Regions from separate parts of the Dactylosporangium sp. NPDC006015 genome, predicted to be linked through region 4. Evidence: riboswitches for the same ligand, from Rfam matches in the RefSeq annotation. Region 4 holds a riboswitch; each other region holds the start of a gene.

The links. Region 4 has a riboswitch for cyclic di-AMP ahead of ABZ321_RS28505 (C39 family peptidase). Riboswitches for the same ligand answer to the same signal wherever they lie in the genome.
Region 1: another riboswitch for cyclic di-AMP. It lies ahead of ABZ321_RS56370 (C39 family peptidase); the one in region 4 lies ahead of ABZ321_RS28505 (C39 family peptidase).
Region 2: another riboswitch for cyclic di-AMP. It lies ahead of ABZ321_RS14800 (hypothetical protein); the one in region 4 lies ahead of ABZ321_RS28505 (C39 family peptidase).
Region 3: another riboswitch for cyclic di-AMP. It lies ahead of ABZ321_RS37680 (NlpC/P60 family protein); the one in region 4 lies ahead of ABZ321_RS28505 (C39 family peptidase).

Annotation. Positions count from the first base shown of each region.
Region 1 covers NZ_JBEXUD010000082.1:16,742-21,474, forward strand. The annotation lists gene ABZ321_RS56365 (transglycosylase domain-containing protein) at 1-726, shown strand, start outside; gene ABZ321_RS56370 (C39 family peptidase) at 749-1,594, opposite strand; cyclic di-AMP (ydaO/yuaA leader) riboswitch at 1,780-1,922, opposite strand; gene ABZ321_RS56375 (hypothetical protein) at 2,202-3,050, shown strand; gene ABZ321_RS56380 (Ig-like domain-containing protein) at 3,160-4,302, shown strand; gene ABZ321_RS56385 (cupin domain-containing protein) at 4,371-4,733, shown strand, end outside.
Region 2 covers NZ_JBEXUD010000007.1:145,255-149,987, reverse strand. The annotation lists gene ABZ321_RS14810 (ElyC/SanA/YdcF family protein) at 1-549, shown strand, start outside; gene ABZ321_RS14805 (polyprenyl synthetase family protein) at 704-1,918, shown strand; gene ABZ321_RS14800 (hypothetical protein) at 2,027-2,767, opposite strand; cyclic di-AMP (ydaO/yuaA leader) riboswitch at 2,918-3,060, opposite strand; gene ABZ321_RS14795 (diguanylate cyclase) at 3,107-4,621, opposite strand.
Region 3 covers NZ_JBEXUD010000029.1:14,034-18,766, forward strand. The annotation lists gene ABZ321_RS37665 (AMP-binding protein) at 1-184, opposite strand, end outside; gene ABZ321_RS37670 (ABC transporter ATP-binding protein) at 181-945, opposite strand; gene ABZ321_RS37675 (ABC transporter ATP-binding protein) at 963-1,736, opposite strand; cyclic di-AMP (ydaO/yuaA leader) riboswitch at 2,028-2,172, shown strand; gene ABZ321_RS37680 (NlpC/P60 family protein) at 2,181-3,164, shown strand; gene ABZ321_RS37685 (methyltransferase domain-containing protein) at 3,210-3,956, shown strand; gene ABZ321_RS37690 (sigma-70 family RNA polymerase sigma factor) at 4,604-4,733, opposite strand, start outside.
Region 4 covers NZ_JBEXUD010000017.1:48,973-53,705, forward strand. The annotation lists gene ABZ321_RS28495 (LamG-like jellyroll fold domain-containing protein) at 1-665, shown strand, start outside; gene ABZ321_RS28500 (DUF305 domain-containing protein) at 917-1,606, opposite strand; gene ABZ321_RS28505 (C39 family peptidase) at 2,042-2,983, opposite strand; cyclic di-AMP (ydaO/yuaA leader) riboswitch at 3,118-3,260, opposite strand; gene ABZ321_RS28510 (transposase) at 3,402-4,733, shown strand, end outside.

The DNA.
Region 1 (4,733 bases), on a different contig from region 4:
TGCCCGGGGAACGACTCCCCGAGCTGGATGAACGGGAACCGGACGATGTGGAACGGCTTCGGCCGTTCGGTCAACACCTACTTCGTCTGGCTCGAACAGCAGATCGGCGCGCGCCGCGTGGTCGAGATGGCGCAGCGGCTCGGCATCACGTTCCGTTCCGCCGAGGACGCGGCGATGGCGGCCAAGGCGGACCAGTGGGGAGCGTTCACCCTCGGCGTCGCCTCGACCACACCGCTCGACCTCGCCAACGCCTACGCGGCGGTCGCCGCCGGCGGCCTGTACTGCCAGCCGCTGCCGGTGCTGTCGATCACCGACTCCAACGGCAAACCGGTCGACGCCGCCGCCCCGAAGTGCCGGCAGGCGGTCAGCGCCGACGTGGCGGCCGCCGCGACCGACGCGGCACGGTGCCCGGTCAGCCGGGCCTCGGCGTACGGCAAGTGCGACGGCGGCACGGCGGAGAACGTGTCCGGCATCCTGGGCGGCCGCCCGGTCGCGGGCAAGACCGGCAGCTCCGAGTACAACTCGACCGAGACGTTCGTCGGCTTCACCCCGCAGATCGCGGCGGCCGGCATCGCGGTGAACGTGGACAACCCGAACGACCACGTGGGCAGCGGCGTCTCCGGCTCGGTCAACGCCGCCGTCGCGCAGACCATGGCGAGCGCGCTGCGCGGCCAGCCGGCCCAGGCGTTCCGGCCACCCAGCCGGGTACGCGCACTGGGCCGCTGACCGCGAGCCGCTGACGGCCGTGTCAGGCGGAGTATCCGCGCAGGGCGGTCCAGTGCGCGAGCTTGGCCGTCGTCAGCGTGTAGTACCCGACGCCCAGGGCGTCCGCGGGGTCGGCGATCTTCACCGTCTTGCCGCCGTCGAGGTACCCCACCACCGTGAGGTAGTGGCCGCCCGGGTACGAGTGCGAGTTGCCCTTGTCGTCCACGGTGGAGCCGGCGATGTTGGCGACCACGGCGTAGCCGTTGGTGATCGCGTTGACGACGTCGGCCTGCATCTGGTCGATCTCCGCCTGGGTGGCCGACTGACCGGGGATGAAGTGCGACTTGTAGAAGGAGCTCTTCGTGTACTCGTTGAGCGACCGGGTGGTGTCGTCGGCGGAGTTGGTGCCGTTGACGGTCGTGTGCAGGCTCTGGGCGACCTCGGACTGGGACGGGTACATCGACCGCGCGGTCAGCGCGATCCGGGTCGCCGCCGGGCCGCAGTAGTAGAAGTTCTCCTGCCAGGCGAACCGGTACGCGAGCTCCTTCTCCGCCGGGGCCGCCGGTTTGGTGGGGCTGGCCGAGGCGGCGGGCGGGGCGGGCTTGGACGTCGCGGTACCGGCGGGGGCCTTCGACGGGGCGGAGGCGGCGTCGGGCGCCGCCTGGGTCCGCTGCCGGTCACGCCCGGCCGGACCGACGCCGGTTCCGGACGGATCCGCGGACGTCACCGACTGCGCGTCGGCCACCGGTGTGGGGGTCGAGGCGTGCACGGCCACGCCGACGGCCGCCGTCACCCCGAGGACCGCCGCGGCGGCCGCGATCGGCAGCACGCGGAAGCGCGACGGGGCGGGGCTCTGGTTCTGGTGCCTGGGTTTGTACAGGTAACTCACGGGTACCTCGACAGACATGCTCGATGACGGCTGCTGTTGCCGGTGCCGGACGTGATCCGGGCAGGGGGGTGCCACGCCGGCCGAGGGCCGGTGCGGTGACGGTCGGCGACTACCGGGCCGGGCCGAGGGTCGAGGTGCCCGAGGTGCTGCGGCACGGGCGATGCCGGGTCTGTGGCTGCACGGAGTGCTCCTTCCGGTGCCGCCTACCGGGTTAGCTGACGGGTTCGGGCGGGAGGATCGCCCTACCGCGAGGCGCTGGCCCCGCGGATTCACCCCGGTGGTGCTCGGTTCCCCGGCTCGCGCGGACGCGACTCAGCGGATCCGCCGCGGTGTCATCCGAGGTGGGTGACGTCGGGCCGGGCGGATGCGAGGACCATATCGGGGGCGCGGGAGGACCCCCGGAACCCCCACGCTGGTCGGCTACCTTGCGTGACGACGGCGTGGCGAACGGCCGGGTGCACGGGCCATCAGCCCGCCGGTCGGCTGCGCCGTGCCCCGGTGCACCTCGCCGACCGCGCCCCGGCCCCGTGCGGCCCGCCCAGTGTCCGGTCGGCAGGTTCGCATGCCCGGCATCACCCCGGATCCGGGGCCTCCCTAGGCTCGCCGGATGCTTCCGGGCGCCGACGATGACCAGCAGCTCAACGGTGCGACCGCACGCGGTCCCCGACACCTGCGCCGCTCCCGGCGGGGGCGGCACGCGACCCGATTCCGGCTGCGTGCACCCGTGCCGGCCGAGATCCGCCGCTACGCCGTGGGCGCCGTCGCGGTCGTGGCGGTCGGCCTGTCCGCGACGCTGTCGGCGTCGGCCGGACCCGCCGCCGTGCCGGCGGACAGTGCGGCGTTCGCCGTCGACGCCGAACGCTCGGCGGCCGGCGGGCAGGCCTCACGCAGCCGCACCCGGAAACCCGCCGACAGCGCGAACAAGGCCACGCCGGCACCGACGAAGGCCGCCCCGGCACCGGCGAAGACCACCCCGGCACCCGCCGGCACGCCACCGGCGTCGACGGCGGCGCCGTCGCCGACCGTGCACGCGCCCGTCGGCGGGCTGACCCAGGCCGAGATGAACAACGCCGTCGCGATCATCGACGTCGCCCGGCAGCTGAACCTGCCGCGGCGCGCGGCCGTCGTGGGGATCGCCACCGCCCTGCAGGAGAGCCACCTGCGGAACCTCGCGAACCCGAACGTGCCGCAGTCGCTGCAGCGCCCCAACGAGGGCGTGGGGTACGACTACGACTCGGTCGGCCTCTTCCAGCAGCGGCCGAGCTGGGGTTCGGTCGACCAGCTGATGAACCCGCACGAGTCCGCCCGCAGGTTCTACGCGGCGCTCGCCCAGATCCCGGGCTGGGAGCAGCAGGCCGTCACCATCGCCGCGCAGATGGTGCAGCGGTCGGCGTTCCCGGACGCCTACGCGAAGTGGGAGGGGCTCGCACAACAGATCGTGGACGCCGTCATGTAGGAATTCCACCGCGCGGGCCCAGGTCCCTCGCATTGTCACTCGTATTGCCGCCCCGGCCTCGCCCCGATGCGCACGACGATGCCCCCATGTCCATGCACAGGCAGAACACATGAGGGGGCCCAGCCGGACCGCGGCGGCGCTGGTCGCGCTCGCGGTGGGAGCGCAGTTGGGCCTGTCGGCGTGTACCAGTTCGACGAAGAAGCCCACGGCGGCGAAGTCGACCGCTCCGCCGCCGGCGGTCGGGCTGGCCGTCAGCCCGGCGGCGGGCGAGTCGGGGGTGGCGATCAGCACCGAGATCGGCACGAAGGTCAACGACGGGAAGATCACCGAGGTCGTCCTGACCGACGCGGCGGGCCAGCGGGTCGCCGGCGAGTTCCGCGAAGACGGTACGTCGTGGGTGCCCGCCACCGCGCTGCGCTACGGCACGGCGTACACCGCGAAGGTCACCGCCGTCGGTGCCGACAACAAACCCGTGACCCGGGAGGCGGCCTTCACCACGGCGGCGAAGGCCAGCGGCCCGGTCGTCACGTCCGACCTGATGTTGACCAACGGCGGGACCTACGGCGTCGGCATGCCGATCGTCGTGGAGTTCGGCTCCGACGTCCCGCAGGAGTCGCGCGCCGCCGTGCAGCAGCGTCTCTTCGTGAAGAGCGATCCGCCGCAGCCCGGTGCGTGGCACTGGTTCGGCGGCCGGCAGGTGATGTACCGGCCGGAGAAGTACTGGCAGCCCGGCACGAAGATCACCGCGCGAAAGGCGCTCAACGGCGTGCGGATCGGATCCGGCCACGCCGACGAGGACTTCGCGGCGACGGTCACGATCGGCCGGAAGCTGACCATCGACATCGACAATGCGACGAAGCAGATGAACGTCTACCAGAACGACGCGCTCGTGCGGACCATGCCGGTGAGCCTCGGCAAGCCGTCGACGCCGACGTCGAGCGGCGCCACCGTCATCATGTCGCGGGAGGCATCGACGGTGTTCCGCACCCCGGAGTACACCGTCGCGGTGCAGTACGCCATGCGGCTGACCTGGGGCGGCCAGTACATCCACGCAGCGCCGTGGTCGGTCGGCGACCAGGGCCAGCGCAACGTCTCCCACGGTTGCACCAACGTCTCGACAGCGAACGCGAAGTGGCTGTACGAGCAGACGCTCGTCGGTGACCCGGTCACCACGCGCAACACCGGGGTGCCGCTGGACCCGGGCGACGGCTGGACCGCCTGGGACCTGTCCTGGGCCGACTACAAGGCCTGACGCGTCCGCCCGGGCGAATCACAGCAGCGAACCGAAACAGGGAGTCCGTTCCCAGAGAGGGAAGGTCCATGGAAGTCGTCCGTGCCCCGAGCCGAGGCCGGCAGGCCCCGCAACAACACTATTCCGGCGTCGTCTGGATCGACCGGGACGTCACCGGCCTGGAGCCGTCCCGCCTGCAGACGTTCCACGCGCAGTTCAGTCCCGGCACCCGGACGGCCTGGCACCGCTGCCCGTACGGCCGGATCCTGACCGTCCTGCACGGCGTGGGCCGGGTGCAGCGCCGGGGCGGCCCGATCCACGAGGTGCGCGCCGGCGACACCGTCGTCGTCGAGGCCGGCGAGTGGCACTGGCACGGCGCCGCGCCGAACACGTTCATGGCGGTCGTGTCGGCCCACGAGACCGGCCCGGCGGGCGTCGGCACGGATGACACC
Region 2 (4,733 bases), on a different contig from region 4:
GGTCCCGCCTCGACGGCCCCGGAGGCGGACGTCGCGATCGTGTTCGGGGCCCAGGTCGCGCCGGGCGGGCAGGAGCCGATGCCGTTCCTCAAGGGGCGGCTCGACGTCGCCGCGCAGCTGCTCACGTCCGGCAAGGTGAAGGCGCTGCTCATCTCCGGTGACGCGCAGGGCGGATCCGGAGATGAGGTCCGGGTGATGCGCGACTACCTGGCGGGCAAGGGCGTCGATCCGGCCAGGATGGTCGTCGACCCGCACGGACTCGACACCTATGACACGTGCCGCCGTGCCCGCGACGTGTACGGCGTGACGAAGGCCATACTCGTCAGCCAGGAGCTGCACCTGCACCGTGCGGTGACGCTGTGCCGGCGGCTGGGCGTCGACGCGTACGGGGTGCCCGCCCTCTGCGAGGGATGCCAGCAGGTGACGATCTGGTACAACACGGCCAGGGACGTCGCGGCCGGGCCGAAGGCCGCCTGGGAGGCCCTCCGGCACCGACAGGCCGCAGTCGTGTCACCACCGGATCCATCCCTGCTGCAGGCGATGCGCTGACCCGCCCACCATCGTGGTTTTGGGCACGTCCGGCAGGCACCGGCGGCATACTTGACCCGTCCACGGCGCCGACATCAGATCGGCGCTTGTCCATGCCTGGCCCGATGGGTGGTGCGTTACCGGTGATGATCCCGCGTCCGGGGGTTTCCGGCTGATGGTCACCGTGCTGCGCACCGTCGACGACGTCCTCGCATGGGCGGAGCTGCTGGTCGGGCCGCCGCTGCGCACCGCCGTCGGGCGCCTCCCGGAGCCGTCGCGCGAGGTGGCCGAGCTGCAGCTCGGCGGGCTCGACGAGGATCCGCCCGCCGCCCGTACGCGCGCCGCACTGACACTCGTCTGCGCGGGCGCCGTCGGTGGTGACCCGCACGACGCGGTGGCGGGCGCCGTCGCGGTGGAGCTGGTGCACCACTGGTCGGGGCTGCAACGGGACCTGTTCGACGGCGACCTGACCCGCCTGCACCGGCCGACCGCCTGGAGCGTGGTGGGGCCGCACCCGGCGACGCTGGGCGGGCAGGCGATGCTGGCGCTCGCGTTCGACGTGGCGGCGACCGGCGACCCGACCAGACGCGTGCCACGCCCGCTGCGCCAGGCCAGCCGCGCCACGCCCGACACCGCGCCGTCCGTGCCGGCTGTGCCGTCCGTGCCCTCCAGGGAGCCGGTGCGGCAGGACCGGGCGACCCGGGACAGGTTCACCGAGCAGCACGGCACCCCCGACCCGTGCGCCGACGCGCGGCGGCAGTCCGGGGCGGCATCCGTCGACCGGGCCGGCGTCCGCATCCTCGGCGACACCGTCCAGCAGCTCCTGCACGGCCAACACACCGACCTCAGCACGGCCCTGGACCCCGTGCTGCCCCGGCACCGCTCCGGCAACGACCTGCTCCGCACGTGCATCTCCGCGGTCGAGCAGCGCAGCGGCGCCCTCTTCGGCTGCGCGTGCGCCCTCGGCGCGCTCGCCGGCGGCGGCGACCCGGCACGGGTCGAGCAGCTGCGGCTGTTCGGGGTGCGGCTCGGGCTGGCCGTCCGGTTCGCCGAGGACCTGCAGGGCATCTGGGGCGACCCGGCCGTGACGGGCCGCCCGGCGTTCGCCGACCTGCGCGGACGCCGCCGCTCACTGCCGGTCGCCGCCGCCCTCGCCGCGGGCGCCGACGAGCTGGCCGACCTGCTGCACCGCGAGACCCGCCTCAGCGAGGCCGACCTGGAGCGCGCCGCGAAGGTCGTCGAACGCTCCGGCGCCCGCTCCTGGTGCGCCCAGCAGGCCGACGACCTCCTCGCGCAGGCCCTGGTCGCCCTCGACCTGGCGATCCCCGAGCCGGCCGCGGTCGCCGAGCTCGTCGCCCTGGCCCGCTGGGCGACCCGCCACCCGGCCTGACCAACACCCCCGCCGGCGATCCACAAACCCGCGCCTGACCGGCGACCCATGAACCGGCGCCTGACCGGCGCGACCCGAGAAGGCGCGCCGGCCGGGTGCGGGTGAGCGTCAGGAGAGGGCGGCGACCACCTGCTCCGCGCGGGTGGCGTGCTTCTGGTACGCGCCCGGGAACGCCGACCGCTGCACCGCCTGGGCCGCGGCGGTCACGCTCATCCGCTGCCAGCCCTCGACCCGGTTGAGGGCGTTGTAGAAGAGCATCGCGGAGTGGGCGGGGTTCATCAGCTCGGCGACGGTGCCCCAGCCCTGGCTGGCCCGCTGCTGGAAGAGCCCGACCGAGTCGTGGTCGGTCGAGGTGCCGTCGTGCGGCAGCCCGAGGGACGCGGGCACGGCGGAGCTGGCGACGTTGTACAGGTCGCTCTCCTGCATCGCCGTCGCGATCGCCACGACCAGGGCCCGGTCGGGCATGCCCTGCGCCCGGCCCTGCTTGACGATGATCGCGGCGTTGTCCATCTGCCGCTGGTCGAGGCCGGCGACGGGCTTGACGACCGGCGGCGCCGGCGGCACGGGCGCGGCGGGCACCGCGACGGCCAGGGGCCCCGTCGCGGGCGCCGGCGCCGCATCGGCGGAGGGCGCGGACGACGGCCCCGAAGCGGACAGGGACGACGGCGACGGCCAGGACCAGGCGGCCGCGGACTCGGCATACGCGGGGCCGGTGAACATCGACGCCGGCGAGTCAGCCGGCAGGGTGCCCAGCAGCGTGGCGGACAGGACGGCGACCGAGACGGTGCCGGCCCTGGCGCCGAGCACGGGCACCAGCCGGCGATGTCGCGGGTGGAACTGGCGTGGCAACACCTTCAATATGGGCTTCACTACTGATGTTTCCTTCGTTTGCAGGCAGAAGACATGCGGCATCGGCACGCCGCCCGAGGACGGCATGCTGGAAGGGGGGAACCAGTGGTGAGGTGTTACGAGGGCGCGCGGGCGGCCGGCATCGACGCAGACTCCTTCCGGTGCCGCCTACCGGGTTAGCTGACGGGTTCGGGCGGGAAGTTTCGCCCTACCGCGGCCAGGCCGCGGATACACCCCAGAGGACGCGCATGGGTCCCCGGCTCGCGAAGATCGCGACTCGACGGCGCCCGCCCGGCAGCACCGATGCGGTGCAGGTCGACCGGAGCGGACTCAACGACCCTACTGGGCCGTCTCGGGCCGGGCCAACCGCAGCAACGGCAATCCACCCTGAGCACCCGGACGCTCACCGAACGCCGTCACCCGTCTGGTCACCTCGCCGGCGTGACGACCGCCCTTGACCAGGTACATCGCGCGGTCGGCGGCCCGCAGCGCGGCGCCCGCGTCCTCGACCGTGTCATCGATCACGGCCACGCCGACGCTGACCCTGACCCGCATGATCTGCCCCTGGTGCGTGACGGGTGCGCAGACGGCGCGTTCGAGGCGGTCGACCAGCACGCCGAGGTCGCCGGCGGCGACGTTGCCCATGAGGACGACGAACTCGTCGCCGCCGAGGCGCGCGACGGTGTCGGTGGGCCGCACCAGCGACTGGAGGCGCTGCGCGACGGCGACGAGGACCGCGTCGCCGGCCTCGTGGCCGAGGGTGTCGTTGACGATTTTGAAGTCGTCGAGATCGCAGAAGAACAGCGCGCTGATCACCTGCTCGGTGCGGGCCCGCCGGATCGCGGCCGCGAGGGGTTCGGCGACGGCCTCGCGGTTGGCCAGGCCGGTCAGCGGGTCGCGGGAGGCCCTGCGCACCAGGTCGGCCTCGGTGGCCTTGCGGCTGGTGATGTCCTGCACCTGCGTGATCGCGAACGCGGGCGACCCGGCGACCACCGACATCGTCGCGGAGATCCAGATCGTCTCGCCGTCGCCGCGGACGCAGCGCACCTCGTAGTCGCGGATCGTGCCGGCGCCGCCGGCGAACACCTCCCGGCTGCGCTCGAAGTCGTCAGGGTGGATGAAGTCGCCGAAGCGCATCGAGACGAGCACGTCCTCGTCCCGCCCGAGCAGCTCGCACAGCGCGGGGTTGACCCGGACGAGGCGGGTCGTGTCGGCTCCCTCCAGGCCGATCATGCACATGCCGGTGCCGGCGCCGTTGAACGCGAGCCGGAACGCGGCCTCGCTCGCCTCCAGGTGCTGCCGCTCCCGGCGCAGCGCCTCGACCAGGTTGGCGTTGTTGATCGCGATGCCGGCCTGCGCGGCGAGCATCTCCAGCAGCTCGCGCTGGAACGCGCCGGGCCGCCTGCCGTCGGCGGGCAGGTCGACGCTGAGCACGCCGACGAGCGAGCCGTCGGGCGCGCACAGCGGCGCGAACAGGGCGTCGAGGGGGTGCCAGCGCTCCTCCTCCGGGATGCCGTCCGCGCCGTCGGGGGCGGCGGGGATCCAGGACTGGATGCCGTCGTTGTGCCGCTCGTGCGGCAGGAACCGCAGCTGCCCCCACTCGTCGGCGGCGGCGAGGTGCGCGTCGAACTCCGCCGCCGGGTACCGGACGCCGAGCAGCTCCGCCCGCGCCTCCTCGGACCCGGCGATGGCGACCGCCTCGTACACACCCTCCGGATGCAGGTAGTTGACCACGGCGGCGCCGAACCCGACGTGCTCGACGACGGCGTCGGCAATCCGGTTCAACGTCTCGACGACGGTGCTGCCGGTGTTGATCCGCCCCGTGATCCGGTAGACGGAACGGATGGCGGCCATCGCCATGTCCCGATCTCGATCCACGGCTCGCCTACCCCGATCCGGCCGACCCTGCAGCCCTCACATCGACGCAACGCCTCCGATCCTAAGCAATTGCGGGCGCGGTCCGCCG
Region 3 (4,733 bases), on a different contig from region 4:
ACTGGATCGCGACCCGGTCGCCGGGCTGGACGCCGAGCGACCTGAGCGCCCGGGCGACGGTCTCCGCGGTCTTCCAGTAGTCACGCCAGGTGATCTCGCGCCAGATGCCGCGGTGCTTCTCCCGCATGGCGACGGCGCCGGGCGTGCGCTCCGCGTGCCGCCTGACCAGTTCGGCGATCGTCATGCTCGCTCCACCTCCCCCAGGTAGGCGCGCAGGACGTCGGGGTTGCTCTGCACCTCGGCGGGCGTGCCGGTGGCGACGGGGACGCCGAAGTCGACGACCATCACCCGGTCGGCGAGGTCCATGACGAGCCCCATGTCGTGCTCGACGAGGATCATCGGGACGCCGAGCTTTTCGCGGACGTCGAGGATGAAGCGGGCCATGTCCTCGGTCTCCTCCAGGTTCATCCCGGCGACCGGCTCGTCCAGCAGCAGCAGCTTCGGCTCCATCGCGAGGGCCCGGCCGAGCTCGACGCGCTTCTGCACGCCGTACGGCAGCAACCCCACCGGCAGCCGGCGCCACTGCGCCAGTTCGAGGAAGTCGACGATGTCCTCGACCACGGCCCGGTTGGCGATCTCCTCGCGCCGGGCCCGGCCGAGCCACGCGATCGCGGCGAGCGTGCCGTAGCGGATGTGGTGGTGCCGGCCGAGCATGAGGTTCTCCAGCACGGTCAGGTGCTGGAACAGCTCGACGTTCTGGAAGGTGCGCGCCACGCCCAGCTTGGCGACCTTGTCCGGGCGCAGTCCGGTGAGGTCGGCGCCGTCGAGGGACACCTTGCCCTGCTGCGGCCGGTACACCCCGGAGATCACATTGAAGATCGACGTCTTTCCGGCCCCGTTGGGCCCGATGACGGCGAAGAGCTCGTCCTTGGCGACGGTGAACGAAACCCCGTCGATGGCTTTGACGCCGGCGAAGCTGAGCCGGACGTCTTCGAAACGCAGCACGGCGACTCCTGATTTTTCTATGACAGCCAGCGCTTGCGACGCTTGTAGTGCTTCACGTCGCGGAAGGACCGCTCGGCCCGTCCCAGGTAGAACTCGCGGATGTCGTCGTCGGCGAGCAGTTCGGCGGCGGGCTTGTCGAGCACGACCTTGCCCGTCTCCAGCACGTATCCGTGCTCGGCGATCGACAGCGCCATGGTCGCGTTCTGCTCGACCAGCAGCACGCCGGTGCCGGCCTGGTTGATCTGCACGATCAGGTCGCGGACCTGCTCGACCAGGCGCGGCGCGAGCCCGAGGCTGGGCTCGTCGAGCAGCAGGTACGCCGGGTCCGACATGAGCGCCCGCCCCATCGCCAGCATCTGCTGCTCGCCGCCGGAGAGGTAGCCGGCGATGCTGCCGCGGCGCTGCGCGAGCACGGGGAACAGGGTGTACATGCGGTCCATCGCCTCCGCCCGGCCCTTCGGGCGGGTGTGGGCGCCGAGCCGCAGGTTCTCCTCGACGGTCAGTTCGGCGAAGGTCCTGCGCCCCTCCATCACCTGCGAGACGCCGCGGCGGACCACGGCGGCCGGTTTGAGCCGGTGGATGGGCTTCTCGTCGAGCGTGATGGCGCCCTTGGTGATGGCGCCGTCGTGGACGCCGAGCAGGCCCGACAGGGCCCGCAGCAGCGTGGTCTTGCCGGCACCGTTCGCGCCGAGCAGCGCGACGATGCGTCCTGGTGGGACCTGCAGGCTGACGCCTCGCAGCACCAGCATCACGTCGTCGTAGACGACCTCGAGGTTCTGGACACGCAACATCCGGTGACGCTCCTCCGGGGGTGTTCGGAGTGGGCGAACTATGTGCATCGACGGTGAATAAAGTTACGTGTATTTAACCGGGTCTCAGAGCAGAATCAAGCCCCAATTGTGTGTCCGTCAACACCATCTTCTGTGGTGCGTCACTGTCCGATGTGGAGCGACAACCCGCCGTGATTCGGACTTTTGGGGTAATCGATATTCAACAACGCTCGCGGGTTTCGCTTCGTTGGTGATCACGTTAAGTTATGTCCTGGCCTGCACGGCAGTCCGTCGCCCACCCCGGGCGGCGCCGGGCAAGCGCCGCCGAGTCGAGCGCCGCTCTGGCGCTGTCGAGCCGGGGACCCAGGGTCCTTGGGGTGAATCCGCACAGCGCGGTAGGGCGCACTCTTCCCGCCCGAACCCGTCAGCTAACCCGGTAGGCGGTCGGTGAAGAAGGGTCATCCCTTGTCCGCTGGACACCGCACCAAACGGTCCCTGCTGCGCACGCTCTTCATCGGGGTCGTGTCGCTGGCGATCGTGGCGCCCGCGAGTGTCGCCAAGGCCGATCCGACAGCGGCCGAGATCGACGCCCAGATCCAGAAGGCGGGCGACGAGCTCGAAGACCTGGTCGAGGCCTACAACAAGATCAATGGCGATCTGGCCGCCACCCAGGCGGCCGCCGCCGAGCTGCAGAAGAAGCTCCAGCCCTACGTCGACAACATGGCCAACGCCAACGCCAACGTGGACGTCATCGCCGTCGCGGCGTTCAAGGGCGCGGGCAGCCTGCAGAACCTCAGCATCGTGCTCAACGCGCGGTCGTCCGACACGCTCATGGACCAGCTGACCACGCTGCAGCAGATCGGCAAGCACCAGCAGCACGAGATCGCCGACTTCACGTCGGCCAAGTCGAAGCTGGACGAAGAGAAGAAGAAGATCGACGAGACGCTCGCCGCGGAGACCGCGCAGAAGACCGAGCTCGAGACCAAGAAGAAGAAGATCGAGGGCGACGTCAAGAAGCTCGAGGCGCTCCGCCGCCGCTCCACCACCGGCGGCACCGGCTCCACGGGTGTCAAGGTCGCGCTCGGTGCCGAGTGCACGTCACCGGCGAACGCGGCGGTGGCCTTCGCCTGCGCCCAGCTCGGCGAGCCCTACAAGTGGGGCGCCGCCGGACCCAGCAGCTGGGACTGCTCCGGCCTGACCATGGGCGCCTGGAAGGCGGCCGGCGTCATCCTGCCGCACAACGCGGCGCAGCAGTGGAGCAAGACCACGCACATCTCACGGTCCGCGCTCTCCCCCGGCGACCTGGCGTTCTTCCGTGGCCTGGGGCACGTGGGCATCTACATCGGCAACGGCAAGATGATCCACGCCCCGACGACGGGGCGGAACGTCGAGGTCCAGTCGATCGACGGCCGCAGCGACACGTACGGCTACGGCAGACCGCACAAGTAAGCCCTGACAGCACGTCGAAGAGGCCATGCCCGGCAAGATTGGGGCATGGCCTCTTGGGATCCCGAGCAGTACAGCCGCTTCGCCGAGGAGCGGGCGCGGCCCTTCCACGAGCTGGTGGCGCGCATCCAGACCACCGCGCCGGTCGCGGTCGTGGACCTCGGGTGCGGGCCGGGCACGCTGACCGCGACCCTCGCGACGCGCTACCCGGACGCGGCGGTGCTCGGCATCGACTCCTCCCCCGAGATGCTCGCGAAGGCGGCAGCGCTCGGCACCCCGCAGCTGTCGTTCCAGCTCGGCGACATCGCCGGGTGGCGGCCGCAGCGCGGCTCCGTGGACGTCATCGTCGCCAACGCCTCCCTGCAGTGGGTCGACGACCATGCCGCGCTGATGCCGACGCTCGCCGCGGCGCTCGACGACGGCGGCACGCTCGCGTTCCAGGTCCCGACGGGCGGGCCGATCCTCGACGCGGACATCCTGGACCCGACCGTCCTGGGGCCGCGCGGCGCGACGCCGGTGCGGGAGCCGGCCTGGTACGTGCGCACCCTCGCCGGGCTCGGCCTGGCCGTGGACGCGTGGGAGACGACGTACTTCCACGTCCTGCCCGGCGAGGACCCGGTGCTGGAGTGGTTCAGCGGGACCGGCCTGCGCCCCTACTTCGACGCCCTGTCCGGTGCGGAGCTCGACGACTTCCGGGCCAGGGTGGCCGCCGCGCTGCGCGAGCGCTACCCCCGCGAGCCGTTCGGCACGATCCTGCCCTTCCCGCGCCTCTTCGTCGTGGCCCGGCGCCCCTGACCCCGCCCACCGACCGCCGGCCCGCCACCCCGGGCCCTGGCACCGCGACCAGCCGGGCCGCCACCCGGACCGCGGCAGGCACCGCCAGGACACGGCACGGCACGGCCAGGACACGGCACGGCCAGGACACGGCACGGCACGGACACGGCACGGCCAGGACACGGCACGGCACGGACGCGGCACGGCACGGACAGGGCAGGGCAGGAGCGCCGCCCAGCCGGCCCGGACGCCGCCGACCAGCCGGGAACGCCCCGCCCACCCGGACCGCGGCACGGCCAGGACTCGGCACGGAGGGGACGCCTCTGTCACCCGGGCCGGGGCGTCGCCGGTCGGGCCGGAGGACGGGCCGCCGGCGGGCACGTCGGCGGGCGAGCCGGGCGACGCGTCATCGAAGGGACCCGGCGGGCGATTCCCGGCACCGCGCCGCCAGCCGGGCACCCGCCCCGCGCCGCTCCTGACGCTGCGTTACGGGCCGGGGCGCCGGCGGCCGGTCCCGGGGCGTCGTGCCGCAATGTTGAGGGCGAGCCGGCACCGCTACGGGACGTGGGCGTTGATCGATGGTCGGTGACCTAAACGAGACCTAAGCGTCCCAACATGTGGAAGCAGCCCCCGACCGGGACGGTCAGGGGCTGCGGGTCGTCTGCGGGCTAGGCGGCCTGGAGGCCTTCGGCACGGGCCAGCTCGCGGAGACGGCCGAGGGCCTGGATCTCCAGCTGGCGGATGCGCTCACGGGAGAGGGAGAACCGGCTCGCGACCTCGGTCAGCGAGTGCTCGCGG
Region 4 (4,733 bases):
CCGTCCGCTACACCTTCAACGAGAACACCGGCACCGCCGCCGCGAACTCGGGCACGAAGACGTCGGTCGGTGCGGCCACCCTGCAGGGCACGACGTCCTGGGCAGCCGGCCGGTTCGGCAGCGCGGTGTCGCTGCCGGGCGGCGCCGCGAACTCGGGCAACCAGGTCAAGCTGCCCGACAACATCCAGTCCGGACTGACCAACCAGTTCGCCGTGTCCTTCTGGGCGCGTCCGGACACCCTCCCGAACTGGGTGCCGCTGCTGCAGATCGGCAGCAGCACGGACACGTTCTTCCTGCTCCAGTCTGGCACGAACAGCGGAACCACCGGCTTCGGCGCCACCTTCAAGGCGGCCGGAAACCCGGCACAGGAGCGCCTCACGCTCGGTTCCGGCCGCGACCTGCCGCTCAACCAGTGGACCCATGTGGTGTTCACGATGAACGGCTCGACCGGCAAGATCTACTTCAATGGCGTGCTCCAGGGCACCCGTACCAACTTCCCCATCGGCATCGGCAACGTGGGCGTGGGCGGCAACACCACGGCCAACCTCATCGGCGGGACGAGCTGGGGCGACCCCCGATTCGACGGTCTGATCGACGACTTCCGCCTGTACGGCTACGAGCTCAGCGCCGACCACGTGACGCAGCTGTACTCGGGTCGCCGGTGAGCACGCTGTTCTAGTGGGAGCATCCACGCCCGCGCCCGGTCGGACTGACGGCTCCCGTCTGAGCGATGGCACCCGCCAGCGAACAGCCGGGTCACAATCCGAGTGAGCGTGGAATACATGACGACGTGGGCCCCAGGATCTCTCCTGGGGCCCACGTTCGTACTGATCGGGCTATTAGCCTCATCGTGAGGTGGGTCTCCACGTGCTGGGAGAGCAGGAGGACGCCGACGCCGGGGAAAGCGGACGAGGCTTTACTGCGACTGGCCGGCCATCTGCCGCATCGCAGCGATCTCGGCCTGCTGTGTCTTCACGATACGGCCGGCGAGAGCCTTGGCGTCCGGGTTGGTTCCATGCGCCAGCTCCGCCTGGGCCATCGTGACCGCTCCCTGGTGGTGAACGATCATCATCTGGAGAAACAGCTTGTCGAAGTCGGTGCCGGTCGCCGCCTTGAGCTTTGCCATGTCTGCGCTCGACATCATGCCCGGCATCGTCGGCATCCCGCTCGGCATCATCCCGCTTGGCATCATGCCGTTCGGCGATGCTCCATGCGGCATCATGTTGCTCGGCATGCAATGCATCTCGGGACAGCTCGGCATCGTGGTCGGCTGGCCCCAGGCGACCAGCCAGCCCTTCATTGTTGCGATCTCCGCCTTCTGCCCGGTACTGATCTTGGCGGCGAGTTGTTTGACGTCCGGATCAGTCGCCTTCGTCTCGGCGAGGGCGGCCATCTCCACGGCTTGCTCGTGATGCGGGATCATCATCCGGACGAACACCGCGTCGACGTTGTTGAAGGTGGGGTTGACGCTGACGCTGACGCTGCCGTTGTTCGGTGCCGTAGGACTACCGCCACCGCTTGCGGTGTCACTGCAAGCGGTGAGCGCGACGGTGACAGTGAGGGCGACGCCCACCAGCACGGCGCTGCCTCGGGTGTAATGCCTCATGGCGCACAGACTCTTTCGACTCGGTGTGGTGAGCTGCATCGCCCTGAGCGGCTACCCCTGTGATGCGGTCATACCGAACGCGGGCGTCATCGCCCGGACGGCGTGACCTCGGCGCTGCAATCCGTTCCACAGCCGGACTCGACGCAATCCCACACTCCCGGGCATCCACGGCATGCTTCCCGAACCGGGTGGCGTTATGCGAGCTCCACACCACCGACCAGGAACTCACCCGGCAGCCTGACCGGTCGTCGCTTCAGTGCGGGTCGATGGCTAAGCATGCCCATCGCCGCCCCGCCCGGCAACGCGCCGCGCAGACCGCCACCGGACACCCACATCGTGACCACGAACAGGGCGCTGGACGCCAGGACTGAGCCCACGACGGCCGGCCACCACGACGCCGCCCTGCCACCGTCAGTTGATCGGCGATGCCGGGAATCAATACGAGTAGCCGCGCGAGGAGATCCAGTCGGCCAGCTTGGGAGTGCTCAGCCAGTAGGTGCCGTCCCCACTCGGGTCGGCCGGGTCGGCGATCTTCACCGTGCCGCCGCTGTCGCGGTATCCGACGACCGTCAGGTAGTGACCGCCTTCGTAGGCGTGCACGGCACCGGCGGTGTCGGTCGCGTGTCCGGCGATGTTTGCCACGATTGCCCGTCCGCCGCCGACCGTGGTCAGCACGTCGGTCTGAAGCTGCGCGGCCTGCGCGGGCGTTGCCGGGTAGACCGGGATCTCTCTGGTCTGGTACAGCGTGCGGCCGTGCCCGAGCACCTGGTTGAGTACGCGGGTGGTGTCGAGGGCCGAGTTCGTCCCGTTGGTGGTGGTGCCCAGCATGGCCGCGGCCTCGTCCTGACTGACGGCGTGGCCGGCCGCCGTGAGCGCGATCCGGGTGGCCGCCGGCCCGCAGAAGTAGTAGTTCGGCTGCAGCTGGAACTGGTACTTGAGGAGCATCGTCGTCGGCGCGGACGGCGCCGCACCGTCGGCCTTCGGTGGTTTCGTGGTCAGCGCCGCGCCCGCCGCTGCGGTGCGCCCAGACGGCGGATCGCCGAGCTGACTGAGCACGATGCCGGCCACGGCCGCCGCGGCGAGCATCACGCACATGGTCACCGCCATCCGCGGCCGGCGGATATCCCCGGCGCGGTGGGACTGCGGCTGTACGGATTCAAGGTTCACAACGAGTCTCCAGTAGCCCGGAGCAGGGCGATCGATACGGGCATGACGTGCGACGACACGCGATGCACAGCCATCGGGCAGCAAGAAGTGATGTGCGCGGCGCACAGTCCCGCTCGCCACCTCAGCAGCCGGACGGATGGCGCACAGGCCACGGGCCTGCGGCTGCCTGCCGCGCTGCGTCAGTAGCCGCTGCAACGGAGCGGCCGGCACCTACGCGACTGTGACCACCCGCAGCGTGACAGCAGGCGGCACTAGCGTCCTGTTGACGCCGCTCGGCGCGCGGACGAGCAGGCACGCGCCCTGCGAGGACCTCGGCGATGGGGGTAACGGCTGTGCACAGACACTTCTCCTTACGCGTCCGCCTACCGGGTCAGCTGACGGATTCGGGCGCGAAGGTCGCCCTACCACAGGCCGTCGGCCCGCGGATTCACCCCAGACATGCGGTGGGTCCCCGGCTCGTGCGTGCACGACTCAGCGAGCCTGCCCGGCGTCACCTGCTGTGAGCATGAACCGGACCAAGCGACCCATGACGTTACGCAAGGGGCACTGCCATGGCAAGGCCCGCTAGTGCTGTGTCCACGAACGTTGGCCGGGATTTTCTGTCGTACCCCTGTGCTTGAGTGTTCGTATGCCTCGCCGTCGTGATCCTGCTGCTGCCCGGGTGGTGCACCGCACCTGCCGGGTCGGGTTGCGGGTCACGCGTGGTCAGAGGGAGCGGTGTTTCGGGCTGCTGCGCTCGGCCGGCGACGTGTGGGCGTGTGTGCTGGAGGTCAACCACTGGCGGTGGCGGCATCAGGCGCCGCCGGTGGTGTCGTATCAGGCACTGTGCCGGGAGCTGTCCACGGCCGGTCCAGGCACCTTCGGTGACCTGGACACGACCGGGGCCCGGTCGGTGCTACGCCGGTACTCCGACGCCTGGTTCACGGCGGCGAAACGCCGCAAGGCCGGTGACCTGTCCGCACGGTTCCCGCGCAAGCGGCGCGGTCTGCTGCCGGTCCGCTACTACCACGGCACGTTCACCTTGGACGGGCGGCGACTGCGGCTACCGACCGCGAAGGGTGCGGCGCCGTTGTGGCTGCGCCTGGACCGGGCGGTGCCGTACCCGGTCGAGCAGGTCCGGTCCGTGGCCCTGCTGGCCGAGGGCGGGCGGTTGTGGGTCGAGGTCACCGCCGAGGTTCCCGTCACCGTGTATCCGGCCGACGCAGGTCCGGACCCGGCTCGGGTCGCTGGCGTCGACCTCGGTGTCATCCACCCCTACGCGGTTGCTGGCGCTGACGGGCACGGGCTGCTCGTTTCCGCACGCGCGGTCCGCGCCGAGCACCGTATGCATCTCTCCGACACCAGGCACCGCCGCCGGGCGACCGCCGCCCGGGCCCCGAAACCCGGGCAGCGCGGGTCACGGCGGTGGCGCAAGACCTGTCGCCGTGCCCGCCTCGTCGAGGGCCGGCACCGGCGCCGGGTCCGGCAGGCGCAGCATGAGGCGGCGAAGACCGTGATCGGCTGGGCGGTGCAGCGGCGGGTCGGGACGTTGACCGTCGGCGACCCTCGCACCGTCCTGGACCTGCCCGCGGGCCGGCGGCACAACCTGCGGCTGCGGCAGTGGCAGGTCGGCCGCGCCATCGCAGTGCTGCGGGACAAGGCCGAACTCGCCGGCATCACCGTCCACCTCGTCGACGAACGCGGCACCTCATCAACCTGCCCCACCTGCCGCAAGAAGATCACCAAACCGGCCGGGCGGACCATGACCTGCCGGCACTGCAACCTCACCGGGCACCGCGACCTGTTCGCGGCCGCCACCATCGCCACCCGCACCCCCAACCACCCGGGCGGGAACCCCACGGGCGGCGGCACCAGCACCCCAGCAGCAGTAGTGCTGCCGCAGGTGCTTACGCACCGTCGAGCAGGACGACACCTCCCCGGTGCCGGACTGTCCCGGCGTGACCCACGCCGACCCCCACCA